3 regions of the Bacillus sp. 1A genome follow, and region 1 is predicted to be linked to each of the others. Evidence: predicted binding sites of a transcription regulator. Region 1 holds the regulator's gene; each other region holds the start of a gene.
The links. The regulator CtsR, encoded in region 1, represses protease genes until heat stress. The targets are predictions, from matches to a motif close to ATGGTCAATAAAGGTCAAACA.
Positions count from the first base shown of each region.

Region 2: clpP (ATP-dependent Clp endopeptidase proteolytic subunit ClpP) is a predicted target of CtsR. The motif match lies at 1,354-1,374, and genes of this name have one in related genera.
Region 3: clpB (ATP-dependent chaperone ClpB) is a predicted target of CtsR. The motif match lies at 1,516-1,536, and genes of this name have one in related genera.

Region 1 is NZ_JBQYLZ010000001.1:510,285-513,570, reverse strand. Features, by position in the region: gene lysS (lysine--tRNA ligase) at 1-892, shown strand, start outside; gene ctsR (transcriptional regulator CtsR) at 1,400-1,861, shown strand; gene ACUN0F_RS02815 (UvrB/UvrC motif-containing protein) at 2,035-2,583, shown strand; gene ACUN0F_RS02810 (protein arginine kinase) at 2,588-3,286, shown strand, end outside.
Region 2 is NZ_JBQYLZ010000001.1:1,444,732-1,448,017, reverse strand. Features, by position in the region: gene spoVAE (stage V sporulation protein AE) at 1-72, shown strand, start outside; gene ACUN0F_RS07215 (DUF1657 domain-containing protein) at 84-290, shown strand; gene ACUN0F_RS07210 (DUF421 domain-containing protein) at 311-1,180, shown strand; gene clpP (ATP-dependent Clp endopeptidase proteolytic subunit ClpP) at 1,421-2,002, shown strand; gene ACUN0F_RS07200 (HPr family phosphocarrier protein) at 2,521-2,769, opposite strand; gene whiA (DNA-binding protein WhiA) at 2,793-3,286, opposite strand, start outside.
Region 3 is NZ_JBQYLZ010000001.1:5,399,336-5,402,621, forward strand. Features, by position in the region: gene clpB (ATP-dependent chaperone ClpB) at 1-1,498, opposite strand, end outside; gene ACUN0F_RS27665 (YjzC family protein) at 1,697-1,876, opposite strand; gene ACUN0F_RS27670 (Cof-type HAD-IIB family hydrolase) at 2,368-3,177, shown strand; gene ACUN0F_RS27675 (hypothetical protein) at 3,282-3,286, shown strand, end outside.

The DNA of each region.
Region 1 (3,286 bases):
TATGATGCATGCAATTGCAGGTGGAGCTTCTGCGCGTCCTTTCATTACGCACCATAATGCGTTAGATATGGAATTATACATGCGTATCGCAATTGAACTTCATTTAAAACGCCTTATTGTGGGTGGATTAGAAAAAGTTTATGAAATCGGTCGTGTATTCCGTAATGAGGGTGTATCAACTCGTCATAATCCAGAGTTTACAATGATTGAATTATATGAAGCGTATGCTGATTATAAAGATATTATGAAACTAACAGAAAATATGGTTGCTCATATTGCGAAGCAAGTACTAGGTACAACAACAATCCAATATGGTGATTATGAAATTAATCTAGAACCAGAATGGACACGTCTTCATATGGTAGATGCAATCAAGGAACATTCAGGAGCAGATTTCTGGAATCCAATGAGTGTAGAAGAAGCGCGTGAACTTGCGAAAGAACATAATGTAGGTATTAAGGATACGATGGAAGTTGGTCATATTATAAACGAATTCTTCGAACGAAAAGTAGAAGATAAATTAATCCAACCAACATTTATTTACGGTCATCCGGTAGAAATTTCGCCACTTGCGAAAAAGAATGACGAAGATCCACGATTCACAGATCGTTTCGAATTATTTATCGTTGCACGTGAACATGCAAATGCATTCACTGAGCTAAATGATCCGATTGATCAAAAAGAACGCTTTGAAGCGCAATTAAAAGAGCGCGAACAAGGTAATGATGAAGCTCACATGATGGATGATGATTATATTGAAGCTCTTGAGTACGGTATGCCTCCTACAGGTGGTCTAGGAATTGGTATTGATCGTCTTGTTATGTTGTTAACGAATGCACCATCTATTCGTGATGTATTATTATTCCCTGCTATGCGTCATAAACAAGACTAAGCTTTGGAGATTTCTCCAAAGCTTTTTTTATTTGATTATGAGCTACGTAGGGATAGTAGCTCTTGATGGTGCGAGAAATTATATTTATATAGAAGAAATGTGCTGTTTTTATACTTTTTTACTAAGTTAAAAATTTTATTAGAAAAACTATTGCATTTTAATAATCAAACTGGTATATTTATATTCGTTGCCACGAAAGGTAACAAGCAAAACAAACGAAAAACAACTTATTGAAAAAAGTTGTTGACGAAAATATAACGAAATGTTATATTAATAAAGTCGCTTCTGAGCGGCAGATGACTAAAAACACGAGTCAAATGACTCGTGTTTTTTCGTGTTTTCTTTTATAATCCATAGTAATTAAAAAATGTGTTTAAATAATTATTATTTTGATTAAATACAGGGGAATGTGGCTAGGATAGTGAATAAGCAAAAGAGTTGCAAATTTTATTAATACGTATATAATTAAAGTCAAAGATAGTCAAAGTCAATAAAGGTGGCGGATAAATGAGAAATATATCTGATATCATTGAGCAATATCTAAAGCAAGTTATTGACTTAAGTAATAATAATGTGATTGAAATCAAAAGAAATGAGATTGCGGATCGATTCGAGTGCGTACCATCTCAAATCAATTATGTAATCAATACCCGTTTTACGATAGAAAGAGGATTTGTAGTAGAAAGTAAACGTGGTGGAGGAGGTTACATTCGCATTATAAAAGTCAAACTGCATGACGATATAGACATGATCGATCAAATGCTTCATATGATTGATCATAGCGTTGCGCAAGGGAATGCAGAGAGTATGATTATACGTTTAATAGAAGAGGGAATCATAACAAATCGTGAAGCTAAACTTATGTTAAGTGTACTGGATCGTTCTGTATTATCAATGGATGTTCCTTCTCGAGATGAACTTAGGGCTCGAATATTATGCGCAATGTTAAGAACACTGAAATATAAATAAATATAGCTTTTGTAAAAGAATAATAACTAAGAGATAAGGCAGTTAAATATTGTAGAGGTTTTGAAAAAAGAACACGCACTTTTATTTAAACAAGTAAAGGAAAGTGAACAATCTAGTAATGTATGAAAAGTACTATCAGATAGATCGTTCCTATTGTAAAGGTGGGGATAGTGATGACTTGTCAAAACTGTAATATAAGACCAGCAACTTTACATTATACAAAAGTAATCAACGAAAAGAAGACGGAAGTTCATCTTTGTGAGCAATGTGCAGAACAAAGTGGCTATACGTCTTTCTTTCAATCACCGCAGTCTAACTTTTCATTCCATGATTTATTTGCTGGGTTATTACACGGTGAATCAACAATGTTTGAAGAAGGACAAAACGGGCTTTCGAATACAAGTATATTAAGGTGTCCAGATTGTAAGATGACATATGAGCAATTTACAAAGGTGGGACGGTTTGGATGTGCTTCTTGTTACGATACATTTAAGGAACATTTAAAGCCATTATTAAAACGTCTGCACGGTGGACATACAGATCATTGTGGAAAAATTCCGGAACGTATAGAAGGAAATCTTCACTTAAAGAAAGAATTAGATGAACTAAAACTCATTCTGAAACAATACGTACAGAAAGAGGAGTTTGAGAAAGCTGCTGAAGTAAGGGATAATATTCGAGGTCTTGAAAATCAGCTTAGTGAGCATAGAGAGGGGGAATAGTTCTATGTCACTGGACAAAATTATGAATGAAGCGATTAGTCCATGGATGAAGGGGGATGGCCCTGATTCTGATATTGTTTTAAGTAGTCGAATTCGTTTGGCTCGTAATTTTAAAAAATATCAATTCTCTACTATGCAAAACGAAGAAGAAGCTAGACAGATTCATGAATTATTTAAAAAGGAATTTATAAATAAAACGGTAGAACCTTTTGGAGATTTTGAACTATTAAAAATGAATGAATTAACGCCTCTTCAAAGGAGAGTATTAGTTGAAAAGCATTTAATTAGTCCTAACCTTGCAGGAACAGAATATGGAGCATGTCTATTATCAGAAAGCGAACATATTAGTGTTATGCTTAATGAAGAAGACCACATTAGGATACAGTGCTTATTTTCGGGGTTACAGTTATCAGAGGCCATTCAAAGTGCCAATCAAATAGATAATTGGATAGAGGAAGAGGTTGAATATGCTTTTGATGAATCACTTGGATATATAACGAGCTGCCCTACTAACGTTGGTACAGGATTGAGGGCTTCCGTAATGATTCACTTACCGGGACTCGTTTTAACGAAAAGAATTAGCCGCATTATACAAGTAATTCAAAAATTAGGGTTAGTAGTAAGAGGAATATACGGTGAAGGTAGCGAAGCGTTAGGTAATATATTTCAAGTGTCAAATCAAATGACGCTAGGAAAATCTGAA
Region 2 (3,286 bases), 930 kb from region 1:
ACGAGCGCAGGTGTATCAGCAGCGATTATTTTCGGCTTCATTGGAGCATTACTATTTAAACCGAAAGGATAAGAGGTGTTTGCATGACTGTTATCGCTAGCGTAAAAACTTGCCTTGCCAGTGTAAGAGGGGCTCAAGCAAGTTTAAGCTCCCTTTCATTAAATTCACAAGACGAAGAATCAAAACGCGTATTTCATGAATGTATGTTAGAAATGGACAGCATCATCGCTGATTTACAGAATAGAGTTTCATTATTAGAACGTGAAGAACCTCAATATAAAGGGTTTTAAGTAGACTGGAGGAAATGACTATGTCTCACCTGCCGGAATGGACACTTGTCATTCTTCGCTCTGTATTCATATTAATTATTTTATTCGCTATTACGAAATGGTTAGGGAAAAGACAAATTTCTCAGCTCTCCTTTTTTGAATACATAGCCGGAATGACAATCGGTGACATCGCTGCCCAAGTATCTACAGGGCTCGATTCAAAATTTTTCCACGGCGTCTTTGCGATACTCATTTTCGCTGTGGTACCTTTTTTCACAGGAATCCTCTCTTTAAAGAACAAAACAGCTCGTGACTTCTTTGAAGGAAAATCTACCGTATTAATAAAAGACGGAAAAATACTCGAAGACAACTTAAAGAAAGAAAAATATACAAGTGACGAATTACTGGAACTACTCCGTGGAAAAAATGCTTTCAGCGTAGCTGATGTTGAATTTGCCGTACTAGAACCGAGCGGAGAATTAAATGTGTTATTGAAGAAAGATCGCCAACCACTTACAGCAAAAGACGTTGGCTTAAAAGTACCGAATGAAAAAGAACCACAAACTGTTATTATGGATGGCAATGTCTTAGATGAACCTCTATCCTCTAGTGGACATAACCGTGCTTGGTTACATTCTGAACTAGAAAAGCTCGGTGTTGTTATTGAAAATGTCTTTCTCGGTCAAGTGGATTCATACGGACAACTTACTATCGACATTTATAATGACAAACTACAAATGCCTTCTCCTCAAAACAAGCCTTTATTATTGGCATCTTTAAAAAAATGTCATGCTGATCTTGAACTATTTTCCCTAGAAACAAAGTCGAAATCAGCAAGCGAAATGTATAGTAAAAACGCGAAACACATCGAAAAGATTTTAAATAAAGTAACCTATCTTTTAAAAGAATAGCTATCACAAGAACGCTTCAGTAAAAAGGCGTTCTTTTCTTTTTACTACAGATTTCATGACGTTTAAATTTATGTAATTCGGTTATGATGTTGAAGATACATAAGCAGGGAATTTCAAAAACATAGCGAATAATTCATGGTACAACTACATATTTTTTTGATTTAAAGTGGTTTCGTTTGACCTTTATTGACCATAATTGTATTATAAGACTAAGAAAGCTTTAGAAGGAGGAAATAACAGATGAATTTAATTCCTACAGTAATTGAACAAACAAATCGTGGAGAACGCGCTTACGATATTTACTCTCGACTATTAAAAGACCGCATCATTATGCTTGGTAGTGCAATTGATGACAACGTAGCTAACTCAATCGTTTCCCAGCTTTTATTCTTGGAATCTCAAGATCCAGAAAAAGATATTCATATCTACATCAATAGCCCTGGTGGTTCTATCACAGCAGGTATGGCAATTTACGATACAATGCAATTTATTAAACCACAAGTATCAACAATCTGTATCGGTATGGCTGCATCTATGGGTGCATTCTTACTTGCAGCAGGTGAAAAAGGAAAACGTTATGCACTTCCAAACAGTGAAGTAATGATTCACCAACCACTTGGCGGAGCACAAGGTCAAGCGACTGAAATCGAAATCGCTGCAAAACGTATCCTATTCTTACGTGAAAAACTAAACCAAATTCTTGCTGACCGCACAGGTCAACCACTTGAAGTACTACAACGCGACACAGACCGCGACAACTTCATGACAGCTGAAAGAGCTCTAGAATACGGCTTAATCGATAAGATCTTTACAAATCGTTAATACTTAAAAGCGGAAGCGGCTCGTTCAGAATCGCAGGGCGATGGAGCCCCTGATTCCGAGGCGCTTTTTGCCTCGAATGAAGGGGCGAAACGACCGAAGATTCTAGCCGCTGGAGCTGGATACAACTAAAAGCGGAAGCGGCTCGTTCAAAATGGGAGGAGGATGGAGCTTCTGACAAAGAGGTCCTTTTTACCTCGTCGGAAGAAGCGAAGCCACCGACCATTCTAGCCGCTGGAGCTGGATACAACTAAAAGCGGAAGCGCCCTCTTACAGGGCGCTTTTTTTATGATTAAACCTCCGCACGTGCATACCCCAGCTAGTATCCTTCTAAATATATCAACGATTTTTCAAATATATCGACCGTAACTCCAATTATATCGGCGATTATTTTAATATATCGACGATTCGACACAACTTATCGACTTACCGACAATCCTCGACAAACATGCACCGCCTACATACCCGCCCCCCCAACAAACAACAAAACAAAAAAGCTATCGCACATGCGCGATAGCTTCTTATTGTATATATGCAGCTAATGCTTCTAACGCTTCTTCTGCATCTGAACCTTCTGTCGTAATTGTTATCACGCTACCAGTTCCAATTGCTAAGCTCATAATCCCCATTATGCTCTTTGCATTCACTGTCTTTCCATCTTTCTCGATGAAGATATCCGCATGAAAGCGATTGGCCTCTTGTACAAACAACGCAGCCGGACGTGCTTGTAAACCGTTTTTTAATGAAACCTTAACTCGTTTTTGAAACACAGCTCCATTTCCCCTTTAACCTCTTATTTTTTTGCTACCGCTTCCCCCGCGCGTAATTTCTCTGCAATCTCATCGATTTTACGCAAACGATGATTAATACCCGATTTACTAATTTTCCCCCCGGATACCATCTCGCCTAATTCTTTCAATGTTACATCTTGATAATCTCTTCGTAATTGTGCAATTTCTCGCAGTTTATCTGGTAATATATCAAGACCAACTGTCTCATCAATATAACGGATATTTTCAATCTGCCTTAGCGCTGCACCAATTGTTTTATTTAAATTGGCTGTTTCGCAGTTCACTAAACGATTTACTGAATTACGCATATCGCGAACGATTCGAATGTCTTCAAATCTTAAAAGTGCATTATGAGCGCCTATAATATTTAAAAACTCCGTAATCTTTTCTGCTTCTTTCAAATACGTAATGTACCCTTTTCTTCTTTCCAACGTCTTACTATTTAAATCAAATCCGTTCATCAATTCACATATAGCATCATTATGTTCCTTATATA
Region 3 (3,286 bases), 4.9 Mb from region 1:
TATTTAAATCGTAATTTCCTTCTGCTTCTTCTAACTCACGGCGCAAGCGCTCTAGATGTTCACGTAAGTCACGAACTTTGTGAATATCTTCTTTTTCTTTTTCCCATTTCGCTCTCATACCACTTGCAACTTCTTTTAAATCTGACAATTCAAGTTGCAACGTTTTCAGGCGTTCTTGGCTACCAAAGTCCTTCTCTTTTCCAAGAGCCGCTTCTTCAATTTCCAGCTGCATAATACGACGCGTTACTTCATCTAATTCTGTTGGCATAGAATCAATCTCTGTTCGAATCGTTGCGCACGCTTCGTCAACAAGATCAATCGCTTTATCTGGTAAGAAACGATCCGAAATATATCGATCTGATAAAACGGATGCTGCTACAATCGCGCGGTCATGAATATTTACACCATGATAAATTTCAAAGCGCTCTTTTAAACCACGTAAAATGGAAATTGTATCTTCAACAGTTGGTTCTTCTGCTAATACTTGTTGGAAACGTCTTTCTAGCGCTGGATCTTTCTCAATATATTTACGATACTCATCTAACGTTGTCGCCCCGATACAATGCAGTTCACCACGCGCAAGCATCGGTTTTAACATATTTCCTGCGTCCATCGCACCTTCTGTTTTACCAGCGCCGACGATTGTGTGAAGTTCATCAATGAATAATAAAATGCGACCTTCACTCTTTTTAATTTCATTTAATACAGCTTGCAGACGCTCTTCAAACTCACCACGGAATTTCGCTCCAGCTACAAGCGCACTCATATCTAATGCGAAGATTGTTCTATCTTTTAATCCTTCTGGTACGTCCTTCTTCACAATACGCTGTGCTAATCCTTCAACGATTGCTGTTTTACCAACACCGGGTTCACCAATTAAAACCGGGTTGTTTTTCGTTTTACGTGAAAGAATGCGGATTACGCGGCGGATTTCACTATCGCGACCGATAACAGGATCAATTTTCCCTGCTCTCACTTCCGCCACTAAATCACGACCATATTTTTCTAACGCTTCATAAGTTGCTTCTGGATTTTGACTAGTCACTCTTTGATTCCCCCGAACTTTCATTAAAGACTGTAATAAGTTATCTTTCGTAATGTGAAATCTTGTAAGTAATTGATTTATATCGCCTTTTTCTTCTGAAAAAGCAAGCAATACATGTTCAACTGAAATGTAGTCATCTTGCAATTTCTCTGCTTCTTTTCCTGCTCTTACAAGTAGTTGTTGCAGAGCACCTGTTATATATAATTTTCCTACTTCTGCACCGCTTCCCGTTACAGAAGGTTTTTTCTTAATTAAACTTTCGACGCCTTGCTTTAACGCTTCTATATCGACATTCATTTTTTGAAAAATACGCACTGCTAACCCATCTTGCTCTTCTAATAATGTAAACAAGAGATGAACAGTATCTACTTCTTGATGATGATGAGATACCGCTAAAGATTGGGCACTCATAATCGCCTCTTGTGTTTTTGTTGTCATTTGATTTAAGTCCATCTTTACAGTCCTCCAAATGTTTGACTTTCTTTGACCTTTGGTTTGATTATACGCCAACTGACTTTTTTATACAATAATTTTGCTTATGTATTTTCAAACTTATTATTGGAAAAAGAAAAAGGGAACATTCATTATACAACTGAAAAATATACGCAATGCATAACGACAAAAAAGCCGCAATAATGATTGCGGCTCCTGTTACGGTTTTCTTTTATATGTCCACTGACGGTTATGATTCGCGTTATCTGGAAACTTTTCACCCGCAGTTAATTTCACCATTTGCGGATCTTTTACCATACTTCCTGTTTCACCAATTTCTACGTAAATGCCATCGTTTGGCGCTTTTTGTCCAGAACGAAACCTGCGATTTTGTCCCATTTCCATTCTCCTTCCATGACGTCTTTGCCTCATTAGTATATCCATTTTAAAAGAAAGCTTTTCTGTCATGTTTAGGAAACAAGTACTACATTCCGTTCTTGTACATATACATGAATGATACAAGCTTAGGAAGGGATTTCTTTCCTATTTGTAGAAAAAAAGAAACCAACCTACTATAGGCCAGCTTCAAAGGAGAGTCAAACATATACGAGAAGATTACATGTTCATTATAAGCCTCATCACACGAGCAATGTAACCCTTTTCACAATTTGTACATAATGAAAGAAACATTGTTTGAACTTTCTAAAAAGATGTTGACTTTTCTTAATTTCCAGCGAGAAATAGTAGACACCACAGCACTTTGCGACGTAAGATGGATATATAGTGAACTTTCCATCTTTGGTGTTCTCACCCAGTTCAACCTCTTATTTCTGCATATTAAAAACGGAAATATAGATAGAAACAAAAAAATTATTATAAGAGGTGAAATTATGAATAAACAGCATTTAATCGCATTAGACTTAGACGGCACTTTATTAACAGACAACAAAATAATTTCCACTCGAACAAAACATACAATTGCAAAAGCAAAGGAACAAGGACATATTGTCGTTATTTCAACAGGACGTCCATTCCGTGCTAGTTTTGATTACTATAAAGAACTCGGTCTTAACACACCAATCGTAAACTTTAATGGCGCTTACGTACATCATCCTCTTGATTTAAAGTGGGGAACACATCACTCTCCTCTTGAGCTAGCAACAGCCCAAGAAATTGTCCGAGCTTGCTTTGATTTTGGTGTGAAAAATATATACGCTGAAGTAATGGACGATGTGTATGTTCGTGAAATTGATGAAGATAAAAAACATATTTTCGAATTCGGTTCTCCAAATATTTTTACAGGAGACTTATTAAATATTTTAAACGACCATCCAACCTGCTTATTAATTGACGCACATGACGAGCATTCCAGTGCAATTCGTCAACATTTAACTGATATGCACGCTGAAGTAATCGACCATAGAAAATGGGGCGCACCTTGGCCGATTATTGAAATCGTAAAAAGCGGGTTAAATAAAGCTGTCGGATTACAAAAAATTTCTAGTCATTACAACATTCCACAAGAGCGAATTATCGCTTTCGGTGATGAAGATAACGACTTTGAAATGATTGAATTTGCTGGTCATGGCATCGCAATGGGTAATGCAATTCCTGAATTAAAATCACTCGCAAATCATACGACATTAACGAATGAAGAAGATGGTATTGCGCTATATTTAGAAGAGGTTCTTGGATTATAATCTAAAAATTCCCTGCTTATAGTTTCTCGCCAAACGCTCATACTATTATTAGACGCCGGATTATCGCGTCGATTGTTTTCAGCTAAATAAAGGGGGTTTTTCGAATGGG